Regions from separate parts of the Paraglaciecola sp. G1-13 genome, predicted to be linked through region 1. Evidence: predicted binding sites of a transcription regulator. Region 1 holds the regulator's gene; each other region holds the start of a gene.
What was found. Region 1 encodes LexA, which represses DNA repair genes until DNA is damaged. Its sites were predicted from a motif close to TACTGTATNNNNATACAGTA; they were not measured.

Region 1 (4,294 bases):
GAAGGAGGCGCATGATGCTCGTGATGATCGTTTTCGTGATGGATCGTGTCGGTTACTGTGCTCATGATCGTCTCCCTACTGCCCGTTTAATGCAGCGTTAATGTCTTTCGCCTGAACTAGATCACCCGTATCGTTACCCCACGCATTTCGCTCATAGGTAATCACTGCGGCAAGTTCTGACATTGTTAACTGTTTAGCGAAGGCGGCCATTGCGGTACCTGATTTACCGTTAAGCACGATATCAATATGCGCAGCCATATCGTTCAGCGCAATGTCACTCCCTTTTAATGCTGGGAATACCCCTGGCAACCCTTCACCATTAGGCATATGACAGGCTGCACATGCAGAATTGTAAATTTTTTGACCATTGCTCATGAGCTCTTCTTTGCTCATGTTCATTGCTAGTAATCTTTGCTCTTCAGCTTTTGCCTGTTCTTGGATGGCTTGACGCTCGCCTATCCACTTATCATATTCGGCGGGCTCTTTTGCGATAACCACAACCGGCATGAACCCGTGATCCTTTCCGCATAATTCAGCACACTGCCCACGGTAAATACCCGGTTCATTGACCTTAGCCCAAGCATCATTAATAAAACCTGGATTAGCGTCTTGCTTGATTGCGAAGTCTGGTACCCACCAAGAATGAATAACATCGTCTGAGGTAATAAGAAAACGCACACGTTTATCGGTAGGGATCACCAAAGGTTGGTCTACTTCTAAGAGGTAATTAACACCCTTGTCTAATTTACCTGTAATCTCATCGGCTTGAGTTGCCATGCGAGAATAAAATTCGACGTCGTTATCCATGTACTTGTAGTGCCACTTCCATTGTGACCCTGTTACCAACACCGTCACTTCCGGTTCACTGGCATCCTCCATAGCGATCAACGTTTTGGCTGCAGGGATAGCCATTACAATGAGGATAATAAAAGGGATGACGGTCCAAGCGATTTCAACTTTAACACTCTCGTGGAAGTTTGCAGGCTTAGCCCCACGAGATTTACGATGAAATAAAATGGAGTAGAACATAGCGCCAAACACACCAACAGCGATAACCACACATATGATGAACATCAACATATGTAGGTCATATACCTCGGCGCTGATATCAGTCACACCTTTGCGCATGTTTAATTGGTACTGATCTAAGTCGGACACTGAATCTGCAAAAGCGGTGCTGCAATTAAATGCACCTAACATTGCCATTACACTCAACGAAATTTTCTTCACTCGACCCCCTGCTTGTCAAACGCGTAAAATAGTGGTGATAACCATCAAACTCTACGTTCTAATTTATTATTGTAAGGTTCAGCACGCGACAAGTTTTGTTACTGACTTGTTAATCGTGTAACAAGCATTACTCAAAATAGGGGGAGTAGTCCAGTTTTTTTGTATATTTTATATTCAATCGACCAAATTTTAATCAGTCTATCAGTGTGTTACGTTAACAACTCAGTAACAAACACATAGATTAAATGATATGCGAAAAGGCAATATGAGGTAGGTAAGATGGGATGTTTTCATGGAATAAAATAATATTTTCGAACTCCATTGCGAAGCTCGAAAATGATCAATAATGTAACAGCAAACTGCCTAAAAAAATGTTCAACTACATCCAGTCAGCATTACGAATAACACCAACAGCGATACCTTCGATATTAAAAGGCTGCGTCGCTAGATCGACTTTAATAGGTTGGAAATCCTCGTTTTCAGCATGTAGTACGACTTGTCGACCTTTTCGCTCAAGCCGTTTAACGGTTACATCTTCATCTACTCGCGCAACTACCACCTGACCATTATGCACATCCGTTGTTTTATGCACGGCCAGTAAATCACCATCCAAAATACCAATGTCTTTCATACTCATGCCGCTAACTCTAAGTAAAAAATCAGCGCTGGGTTTAAATAAACTTGGGTCAACTTTGTAATGCATTTCAACATGCTCTTGAGCCAAAATGGGCTCACCGGCGGCAACACGACCAATAAGCGGCAAACCTTGGTCTTCTAATTGATCTTCTAAAGGCTCAGTGAGCCTGATACCTCTTGACGTGCCGGGCAAGATCTCAATTGCTCCTTTACGAGCCAGAGCCTTGAGGTGTTCTTCAGCCGCATTTGCCGATTTAAAACCAAGGTGCCGTGCTATTTCTGCACGTGTTGGCGGCATGCCTGTTTCTAGCATGGTGGTTTTAATCAGTTGCAAGACTTCTTCTTGTCTGGGAGTTAGTGGACGCATACACAGCCTGTTGTTTCATACAGTTTAACTGTGAGTATATACAGTCGTTGCTAAATCTCAAATTTTTCTTCTTTGTTGTTTATTAAAGGTAATTTTCTATAAGACCTCTGACCTGTAAACTGATTACGCGGGGTGGAAAAGCCGAATAACGTGGTATCCTATACAGGTCTTTCATTATCTAGGTACCACTCTTATGGCATGGCTGCATAAACTGCTGCTGACAATGATATCTGTTCCGCTAAAATGGCTGGTTAAAGTTAATAGCATTCCTACAGATATAGCGACCGAACTTGGGATCGATACCACCAAACCCATTATTTATCTATTGCGCACACACTCGGTCACTGATCAATTTGCTTTAAAAATGTCTACCAATTCCCTAGGCTTGCCTAAGCCCTCCGAGCCGGTGCAAATCGGTGGTAAGGAATTACCCGCATGTTTGTTTTTACAACAACCACGTTCTTTGCTTACTCGAAAAGTGAAGATCACCAAAATTGCAGATGATGTTACTCGTCTGTTCCAGATCCACAGAGAGCACCCAGAGTTAGACTTGCAAATCGTCCCGGTTTCCATTTTTTGGGGCAGAGCACCCGGCCGAAAGCTATCCGGCTGGTCAGATATTATCGCCAACCAGGTATCTCCAAACTGGTTACGTAAGTTTTTTATTGTGCTGTTTTTAGGTAGAGATAACTTCGTTTGTTACAGCAAGGCTGTATCCTCTCGTACCATGGCAGATTTAAAAGGCAGTGATGAAGAAATAGGCCACAAGCTTATCCGCTTAGCGGGCACGCACTTTCATCGTCGCCGCCAAAATCTCATAGGCCCAATGTTACTCGAACGACAAGAATTATATAACGCAGTATTGGGCGCAGACTCTGTTCGCCAAGCAGTTAGCGACGAAGCGCGCAGCAAGAAGCAGTCAAATCACCAGATACAAGCCAAAGCGAAGAAATATGTCGATGAAATTGCCGCAGATTATCGCGAAGGGTTAGTAAGAATTGGCGACCGCTTACTCACAAAAATATGGAACAAAGTGTACAACGGCATTGAAGTAAAACATGCCGATAAAGTCAGGGCGTTAGCGCAAAATGGCCACGAAATTATCTACGTGCCGTGCCATAGAAGCCACATGGACTACCTCCTTTTAACTTATGTCATCTATCACGAAGGTTTAGTGACACCGCATATTGCTGCGGGTATCAATCTCAACTTTTGGCCGATTGGCGGAATTTTACGAAAATGTGGCGCATTCTTCTTACGTCGCAGCTTCGCCGGCAACAAGCTGTATACCGCGGTATTCAGAGAGTATTTAGAGCTACTTTTCAACAAAGGCTATTCCGTGAAGTATTATCCTGAAGGAGGCCGAAGTCGAACAGGTCGCTTACTACCGCCTAAAACGGGTATGTTGGCCATGACCCTTCAGGGACTGATTAAAGGCATTAACCGCCCCGTCAGTATTGTACCTGTATACATTGGCTACGAGCACGTAATGGAAGTCTCAAGCTATTTGAAAGAGCTCAAAGGCACAGACAAAAAGAAAGAATCTTTTTTTCAGGTGTTCTCCGCGGTACGTAAGCTGAAAAACTACGGAAACGGATTTTTAAATTTCGGTGATCCAATTAATTTAAGCAACTTTCTTGATAGCGAAGTGCCAGATTGGCGTGAAGCACAAAATTTAGAACCCGATAAAAAACCGCGCTGGTTAACCCCTGCCGTGAATACCTTAGCCAATGATGTTATGGGCCGAATCAACCAAGCGGCCGCTGTCAGCGGTATGTCACTGTGCGCCATGTGCTTACTTTCCGCTAAGAAACATGCAATGGCACAGGATGAACTCGAACGCGCCATTGACGACTACCTAGACTTGTTAAAGGCCGCGCCTTACAGTGACTTATCTAGCATCCCTGAGCTTGATGGCAAAGCATTGGTAGAAAATACGTTAAAGCTAAATAAGCTGGAAGTATCCCAAGACAGTTTTGGCACTATCATCTCCCTAAAACGCAAAAATGCGGTGGCATTGACCTATTATCGCAATAATATTTTGCATTTGTTTGCCCTACC
Region 2 (4,294 bases), 920 kb from region 1:
ATGCTTGGGTTGGAAATCAATACGTCAGCTACAATGCGATGACGATCGATGCCTCTAATTGGCAAACACAAAAATTATACGGTTATGAAGATGAAGTGAATACCGCTCAAGATTTGTACGGGGATATTGATGACTTCTTTGAGGACGGAGAAAATACGTTGAATTGGTATAGCTACTTTGATGGTGCATTAGAATATGGTCAAAGCTGGGGGGGATTCAAATTCTACGGCGATGGACCTCGCTCATATTTGTATGGGATATTAGACGTTGAAGGCTCAGCTACCGTTTTTGCCAATGGCATTACACCAACTAACGTAACCACAACTCCTGACGCAACCAACGTACCTGCTCCTGGCTCGTTAGCTTTGCTAGCGCTAGGTTTATTCGGCATCGCGTTACGTCGTCGTAAATAGTCATAATTCTGTGATTAACATTTGCGGATTGCTATTTTGCGGCATCTGCAAAACATAAGAAACCGCTAGCGTCACTATGCGCTAGCGGCTTTTATAGAGAAGCATACTAACTGGCCTTTTTCTTCTTACGCCACTTCTTTTTGTACGCAGGTTTGGTTGAGGCAAGGCCTGCGAACTGACTGGTATCGATGCGCTGACTGGCGTTAATTAACTCACCAATGGTGTGTGTCAGAGGTTGCATAAAATCTTGATAACGCATTTTACGTTGGGAAATTTTATCCAAATTGGCTTCCCATATAGCGGTCATATCGGGTTGGGTTGATTCGCTGGGCAGGGCATATATCAGCGCCTTGCCCGTGGGTGTGGCGTGTATTTCCTTGCCACTTTTTTGCATAAACTGTCGTTTAAACAATAAATCAATAATCGAGGCTCTGGTTGCCTCTGTGCCTAAACCGTCTGTGTCTTTAAGAATTTTCTTGATGTTAGCGTCCTGTACATAGCGGGCGATGCCTGTCATGGCGGCAAGTAAGGTCGCTTCGGTGAAGTGTTTAGGGGGCGAGGTTTGCTTTTCCACTAGCTGAGAGTCAACACAATCGAGCGCTTGGCCTTTCACCAAGGTGGGTAATGCAGGTTCGTTTTTTGTTTGGCTGTTCTCTGGTGTCGCTACGCCGTTTTGCTTGGTTAATACCAACCAGCCTTTATCTGTGGTGGCTTTTGCTTTAGCTACAAAGGTCCCCCCAGCGATCGTCACCACGGCTACTTGTTCTTGATACTTATGGGGGCCATAAAACTGCATAATGTACTGGGTGGCAATCAATTGATAAATTTTCGCCTCATCGTCACTTAAGCTTGATATGGCCTTGTTGCGGGAGGTGGGAATAATCGCATGGTGAGCATCTACTTTGCTATCGTTCCATGCTTTTGATTTTAATTTACTATTCGCATTATCCACGGCACTCTGCTGCTCTGGCGCATTGGCTTTAATGGCGCTTAATACTTTTGTCGCTTCGCTGAAATGCTCCATGGGTAAATAACGCGAATCAGAGCGGGGGTAGGTGATTAACTGGTGACGCTCGTACAAAGACTGGCACACAGTCAACACTGCCTTAGGTGACAAGTTAAAGCGTTTCGACGCATCAATTTGCAGCGCCGACAGGTTATAGGGCAGGGGGGGCGGACTTTGTTTATCCTTCACCGTATAAGACTCAACGACACCCGGTTGGCCCCGCGTTTTATTGACCACGGTTTCTGCGAGTTTCTTAACAATCACGCGACCTTCTTCATCCTGGTAAGGCTCGCAAGCTGCACTTGGCTGCCATTTTGCTGTGAACGTTTGGGCTGGTTGCTCGGTTTGAGTGGCGAGCGTCGCCATGACTTCATAGAAGGGTTTCGATTCAAACTGGGCTATTTCTGCATCCCGCCTGACCACTAAGCCCAGTACTGGGGTTTGTACTCTGCCGACCGACAGCACACCTGAGTAGCCGCCGCGCTGGCCGAGCAGAGTGTAAGCACGGGTTAAGTTAAGCCCATATAACCAATCCGCTCTTGAGCGTGCAAGGGCAGAAATAGACAAGCCAGTAAATTCACGATTGGGGCGAATATTAGTTAAGGATTTTTTAACTGCGTTTAGGTTTAAATCATTGATCAGTAAACGCCCAGCGTTATCGATAATATCGCGCTTAACTTTGCAGTAGGTGATGACTTCGTCCACTAAAAGCTGACCTTCACGGTCTGGATCTCCCGCGTTGACCACCTGAGATGCTGTTTTCAATAAACGTTTTATGACCGATAACTGTTTGCTGGTGCCTTTTTTGGGTACCAATATCCAATCTTGAGGCACGATAGGCAGGTGCTGCAAAGCCCATTTTGCATAAGCAGGGTCGTATTTATCAGGCTCAGCTTGTTCCAGCAAATGACCTATACACCAAGTGACGCAATCGCCATTTCCTAGCGTGATATAGCCATCATGCTTTTGTTGCTGACCGCTGAAGCCTTGCGCAATTGCACGGCCTAAACTGGGCTTCTCCGCTATATATAGGATCATTGAGATGGCGCTTAAGGTAATGTGACTGTATGTAAAGACAGTAGTGTAGCAATTAATTTTACTTGGGTGTAGCCAGAGCGATTTGTTTTTGAATGTTACCTTGCTTTTACAATGTTGGAATATCCCCTTTGGGGACAGAGCACGTGAGAGGGAAACCGTATTCATAAAAGTCAAAAAAGTAGTGGTTTTTTGTTTTCTACTTTGTATAATTAATGTTAACAATAAACAATTTTCAAAGTGGTCCCAGATGAAAAGTAGCAATGATAACTGTACGCAACCAGAAATTATGTCGCGCCGGGCGGCACTTAAATTCGTAGGAGCAGGGGTGGGAGCCGGAGTGCTTGCAGCCAGTGCAGGCTGTGCTCGCTCGTTGCAGAATCAAAAAGCGGATACCACACTAGCAAAATCAGCGGTAAATGCTGACGCTGAGCGCGTTACTCAAATGCAGGATAATTGGCAGCAAATCCATGATCGTGTTTGGCTCGGGGGCGAGTTTTGGGCTAACCCGATGGAAGATTGGCAAGTAAAAGAAGGTCATGCTCATTGCATTAACCCTGGTGGCAATCGCAGTGTTCATTCGCTAACGCATCAGTTAAAACATCAACAAGGTGACTTTGAAATACGTGTACGCTTACAAAATCTAGCGCCAAATGAAAACGACGGTGGTGGCGGTGTGCGCCTAGGCGCGCGCAGTGAGCTGAATGAATACCGCAGTAATTGTTTTGTGCGCGAAGGATATGATATTGGGGTGATTAAAAACACCTTAATTGTTGGCAGCGAGCGAATACCTCTGAAAATTGATATTGCTGATAAACCAGTGGATTTAATCATTTCGGGTAAGCCGCAAGTTGGCGCGATGTTACTCAATGTGGAGGTGCATCTAGCAGAAGATCAACGTTTGCTTGTGGGGCATTCATTGCTGGTATCAGCAGATGAAGTGCTCGGCAATGTAGCCCTTGTGAGTAATTTTGCGTTGCCAGCAACTGATTTTCAAACTGATGCCAAAGAGCATAATGGTAGCCGCTACCGTTTTAGTGACTGGCGTATGGCGGGGAGCGCATTCGAATACTTACCAGAGCAGCGCTTCGGCCCCATTTTGTGGACTATGTATACCTTGAGCGATTCCCAGAGCGAAAAGGGATTTGTGCTCAAACTCAGTGCCTTACTTGGGCCCCTAGGGGCAAAAGACAATCAGAGCGTAGAGCTTCAAGTTAAGCGCCGTGGTCAGTGGATTTCATTAGGGCATAGCCAGATTGATCCAGCTGCATCATTAGCGACCTTCACCCATGACAACTGGGACGAGAGCCAAAGCACAGAGTTTCGGGTGATATACAATCAATTACGCAAAGATGGCTCACACACCCCAGACATATACTCAGGGACCATTCAAGCAAATCCCAAAGACAGACCTTTACGTATGGCATCATTGACCTGCCAAAACGACTACGCATTTCCATATGCTCCAGTGGCTGAAAACCTACAAAAGCTTAACCCAGACTTAGTGTTTTTCTCTGGTGATCAGCTATACGAACATCACGGTGGTTTTGGTTATGTTAGGGCGCCAGCGCAGCGCGCAACACTGAATTATTTACGCATGTACTATCAATTTGGTTGGTCATTTAAAGAGGTGATGCGCGACCGTCCGACGGTATGTTTACCGGATGATCACGATGTACTACAAGGTAATTTATGGGGAGAGGGCGGTGCACCCATGCAACACATTGAACGGGACCCGTCTGCGAGCATTCTAGGGGGATACATTCAACCTATTTCTATGATTAACGTTGTGCACAAAACCAATACGTCACACCATCCTCAAGGATTTGATACAACGCCC
Region 3 (4,294 bases), 510 kb from region 1:
TAATCACACACTAAAAAAGGAGAAACACCATGCAACTTAACTTCGCAACCCAAGGCGTAAATTTCATCGCATTCACTGACTATGCGCTGGTATATGACGCGCAAGAACTAGGTGACTTAACTGCCGCAGTAAACACCGATCTTATGAATGTACTCGCTGACAAAGTGGACCCTGCATTACTTGATGCAGCGACACATGCAGCCAATAGCATTAACGACATCGCTAGCAACGTATCTGTTAGCTAATAACACACTAAAAAAAGGAGAAACACCATGCAACTTAACTTCGCAACCCAAGGCGTAAATTTCATCGCATTCACTGACTATGCACTGGTATATGACGCGCAAGAACTAGGCAGCTTAACAGCCGCAGTAAACACCGACCTTATGAACGTACTCGCTGACAAAGTGGACCCTGCATTACTTGATGCAGCGACACATGCAGCCAATAGCATTAACGACATCGCTAGCAAAGTTTCTGTTAGCTAATAAGTGACCTGGCGGTGCAAGCCGCCCTTAATTTAAAAAGGATTCTTTATGAAAGGCTCGGCATTTTCAGTAAACGGTGTACACTTTTATTCAATGACAAACTATTACTTCATTGTAAAAACAGATGAAGTAGAAAATATAACAGCGATTGCAAACTCCGATTTGTTAAATCAACTCTATGACAAAATCGATCCGCAAATTATGGATGCTGCTACACAAGCTTCTGATTTGATTAGTTCAAGTACATTGGCTTAGCATATACGGCGCCAGTGGTAATTTGAATCCTGGCGCAGTCTTTCACTCATCATCACGCTTATTTTCCCCACCGAATGTATATCAGCAAACGATAATTTTTTAATATTTTGTGCCACTTCAATTTAGAAACACATATCAGCACCCTGACTTATCATCATTCGCTAAAGGCTGAAAAAGTAAACGCTTACTTACTAAAAAACCACAGTTACTTCAATGATATAGGCGTAGCTAACTCAGTCACCTTTTTGTATACAGTAGCTTATGTTCATGAAGTCGAGCTTCGCTTGCGCAGCTGTAGATTAATTAAAGTAGCCTAGGGAACGGCATTAACCTGTTCAAAATGACAATACAAGCGCTTAACAGGATACAGGCAACACTGTTCACCTATCCCTTTTTATAAGGCATAAGAGAGTTTGAGAAATGATCTAAAATACCATTTCAATAGATTATATTTATTAAAATATTTGATATCTATTACGGGGGAAATGAGAATACAGTTGGAAAGTAAAAAAGATGAATGTTCGGGCGACGTACAAAAGACGAGCGCCCAATAATATAGAATATATAATGTTAATGAATAGGATTGATATTTAAATTGTTGTCCACTTTAACCCATAGGGCGACAGATTTCTCTACCCCAATTTGCATCGCCTGACCATCTCCCATTCTGCGCATATTTACGCCCAAATACCGAAGAATTCGCTCACAGGCGGTGGTTGTTACCAGTACATAATCTGTAATGCCATTTTTAATCGCAAATGAATAAAATGAACTTACTAAAGCAGCTGTATCTTCGCTTGCGACTCGAGCAGATTTCCCTGTTCTATTTTTACTAATAGCAAAGCGACTTATTTCCCAAATATTTTTTTCTTCAGGTGCTAACTCCCCTCTCAATAAATCTGGGAATATATCTTTTAGCATATAACTTTTTGTTGTTGGTATTGCACGCCATCCACCAACAATATCATCGCTCTCATTCAACATAGCAATATAACTTGGCTGCTGGTTATCAAAAAAGTCTTTTTCCAAGCCTTTATCAGATTCAACATCCCAACCTAATCGCCCTTTAAAGACTTCAGATCTTAATTTGAACATATCATTAATTAACTCTGGATTACGTCCAAATTCATTATTGTTTTTATCTATTACTTTTATTTGTCTCATTGTGTTGAACCTAGTTTAGTTAACTTGCAACTAAGCATATTCAACGAAATTCAATAAATTCAGCTATCACATTTTACAGTAGGGTTTTAATCATTGTCCCTAGCCTAATTCCAATAATTTTCTCCTGTAGTATCTGACAGTATTTTTATAAAACACCGTTAGATCTAACAGGATATATAAACATTTAAAGCAGCTAAAATATCGAAATGGAGTTAAGTGGATACCGCAATGAACAACAATATTTTTGCTTTACGTTCTCGCTGTTTGTCGTTAGTAATAGATAAAGCAGCGTCTATTTCACATTATTGTGGCGCAGCTTGGTTATTTTGTCTTAAGGGCAAGATACTAAAGCTTCAAGGAAGCACTCAGCTGGAATCTGAAGCTCTGCTACTGAGTCAGATAAAGGCAAGTGGTGCCGGGGCAGACCTTTACTTGTCCTTGCCTCCAAATGCTTTGATTAAGGATAGTAACGCACTGGTTAAAAGTGCCACCGACGCAGGTATCGTCAACATTCTGTATCCGCGTATACCTGCTCATTTTAGGTTTAGTGACAATCATAAAACCAATTTTCTTTCTAACAATATCAACGTTATTGCTATCAACAATGCATTGATGGATCTCGGGACGGTTATAACCATGCAGACCAACGAACAAAAGAAAAGGCCTTGGATAAGTTGTATCACGTGTGCTGATCTGTCGGGCAGAAAAGCGGATTTCTCTACGTTTGATGAGGATATAGAAGCGATCAACTATATAAAAAGGCTGGTTAGCAATATGGAGTTTGTAGCTGAAGAGCCCGGTTGTTTGCCATTCAATGTCAGCAACACAAAAAATAATGCTAACAAAGCTGTTCAACATCACACTGTCAATAGTTTACTGGACGTGAAGAAACTTTTAGCACACGCGTGCGAACATAAAATGACCTGTGGACTGATCATTGTTCACACTGATTTAGCTAAAGAAATGATCGTGAGTGGCCTCGTCGACGAAATGATTTATTATCTATGCTTACACCAGACCGAACTCGAAAATACTCAACCGATAAACTTACTGAATAACGATTGGAAAATATCCAGCAGCTATCACTTCAGTAAGGGGATAAGGTTTAACGCTCGTCCTGAATCTGATATGACTAAACAACAATTTAACAGTGAGCATCGTTTATACCTAAATTAGATATTTGGTTTAATAATGCCCTTCTTGATCGCTAGCGCGACAGCATGCTGTCGATTAATAGCGCCTAGCTTGGTGTTTGAGTTACCTAAGTGAAATAAAACTGTTCGTTCAGAAACATTTATTATCTGCGAAATTTCCCAGGCTGTTTTACCTTCACAAGCCCAAAACAGGCATTCAAGTTCTCTTTTCGTTAGCTCCCGTCTATCTGTTTCGTCGCTTGCACTTATCTCAAGCAGAACGTATCGCTCGAATAAGTGCGTTGCAAATGTGTGGCAAAACATCTGAGCGTTATCTAATACTCTATTCGCATCGGAACGTTCATCTATCGCTACACTGAATACGGCGATATTCTCAGAAGTAGATCGAATAGGGATGCTTAGCCCATTGTACAAGCCATATGCCGCTGCTTTTTCGAAAACGAGCAAACCTTTAGTAGAAGAAAAATCTTGGTACTCAACGAGTTTGTCCCAGCGGATAGGAGATTGCTTTTCAAAGATGTATTTAACAACAGGGTCGTTTTGTTGTTCACTTTCCTTAAAGTAAAACTCGAGCCATTTCTCTGGATAATTCGAAATAACTCTAATCGTCGGTGAGTATGAGGATGTTTGCCCGATGACGCCCAATAAATAAAACGGGATATCAATTAGCTGACAGAACCTTTCGCAAGTTTCCTTTAGAGCATCAATTGAGCTACTTTCGTCTACACTTTCTAGTAATTCGTAGAATTCTTCGACTTGCATCATCCCTTCCTTGCTGGAAATGTTTTTAGATTTTAGTCACGAAGAGTGCGTTTGCGTCATTAAGCATGTAGCACTCGTTCATTTAATAACCAAGCTAGCAAAAAATGGTAAGTAAAACTACCAAAAGATCACACTATTAATCTGCAAACCTGTCAAAAGTAACAAGTAGGAAGTAGCACATAAGCTCCTACAATAGGGGTTCTGTAACCTACAGAGGTCATGCAATATGTCAAACGCAAGGTTTCCAAAAATACAAGTTCAGCTGGAAATACAAAAATTAAGCAAGTCGTACGACGAAAATCAAACAGCGCTCAATAACATAAGCTTAACGTTAACTCCTGGCATAATTGGATTAGTCGGATCGAACGGTGCCGGCAAATCGACTCTGCTTAAGCTAATTGCGCAGTTGGAGCGTCCCAGCTCTGGCAGCATCCAACTAAATGGCCAAGATGTAGCAGGTTGCCCGCACTT

Region 2: AC0L6N_RS01660 (DNA topoisomerase III) is a predicted target of LexA. The motif match lies at 2,481-2,500, and genes of this name have one in related genera.
Region 3: AC0L6N_RS21950 (acyl-homoserine-lactone synthase) is a predicted target of LexA. The motif match lies at 2,030-2,049, and genes of this name have one in related genera.

Annotation. Positions count from the first base shown of each region.
Region 1 covers NZ_CM147903.1:4,639,369-4,643,662, forward strand. Annotated here, with positions in the region: gene ctaD (cytochrome c oxidase subunit I) at 1-65, opposite strand, end outside; gene coxB (cytochrome c oxidase subunit II) at 76-1,200, opposite strand; gene lexA (transcriptional repressor LexA) at 1,610-2,233, opposite strand; gene plsB (glycerol-3-phosphate 1-O-acyltransferase PlsB) at 2,427-4,294, shown strand, end outside.
Region 2 covers NZ_CM147903.1:381,856-386,149, forward strand. Annotated here, with positions in the region: gene AC0L6N_RS01655 (PEP-CTERM sorting domain-containing protein) at 1-413, shown strand, start outside; gene AC0L6N_RS01660 (DNA topoisomerase III) at 520-2,457, opposite strand; gene AC0L6N_RS01665 (alkaline phosphatase D family protein) at 2,705-4,294, shown strand, end outside.
Region 3 covers NZ_CM147903.1:5,144,430-5,148,723, reverse strand. Annotated here, with positions in the region: gene AC0L6N_RS21970 (hypothetical protein) at 1-3, shown strand, start outside; gene AC0L6N_RS21965 (hypothetical protein) at 30-245, shown strand; gene AC0L6N_RS21960 (hypothetical protein) at 273-488, shown strand; gene AC0L6N_RS21955 (hypothetical protein) at 537-743, shown strand; gene AC0L6N_RS21950 (acyl-homoserine-lactone synthase) at 1,314-1,907, opposite strand; gene AC0L6N_RS21945 (hypothetical protein) at 2,136-3,083, shown strand; gene AC0L6N_RS21940 (helix-turn-helix transcriptional regulator) at 3,080-3,826, opposite strand; gene AC0L6N_RS21935 (ATP-binding cassette domain-containing protein) at 4,050-4,294, shown strand, end outside.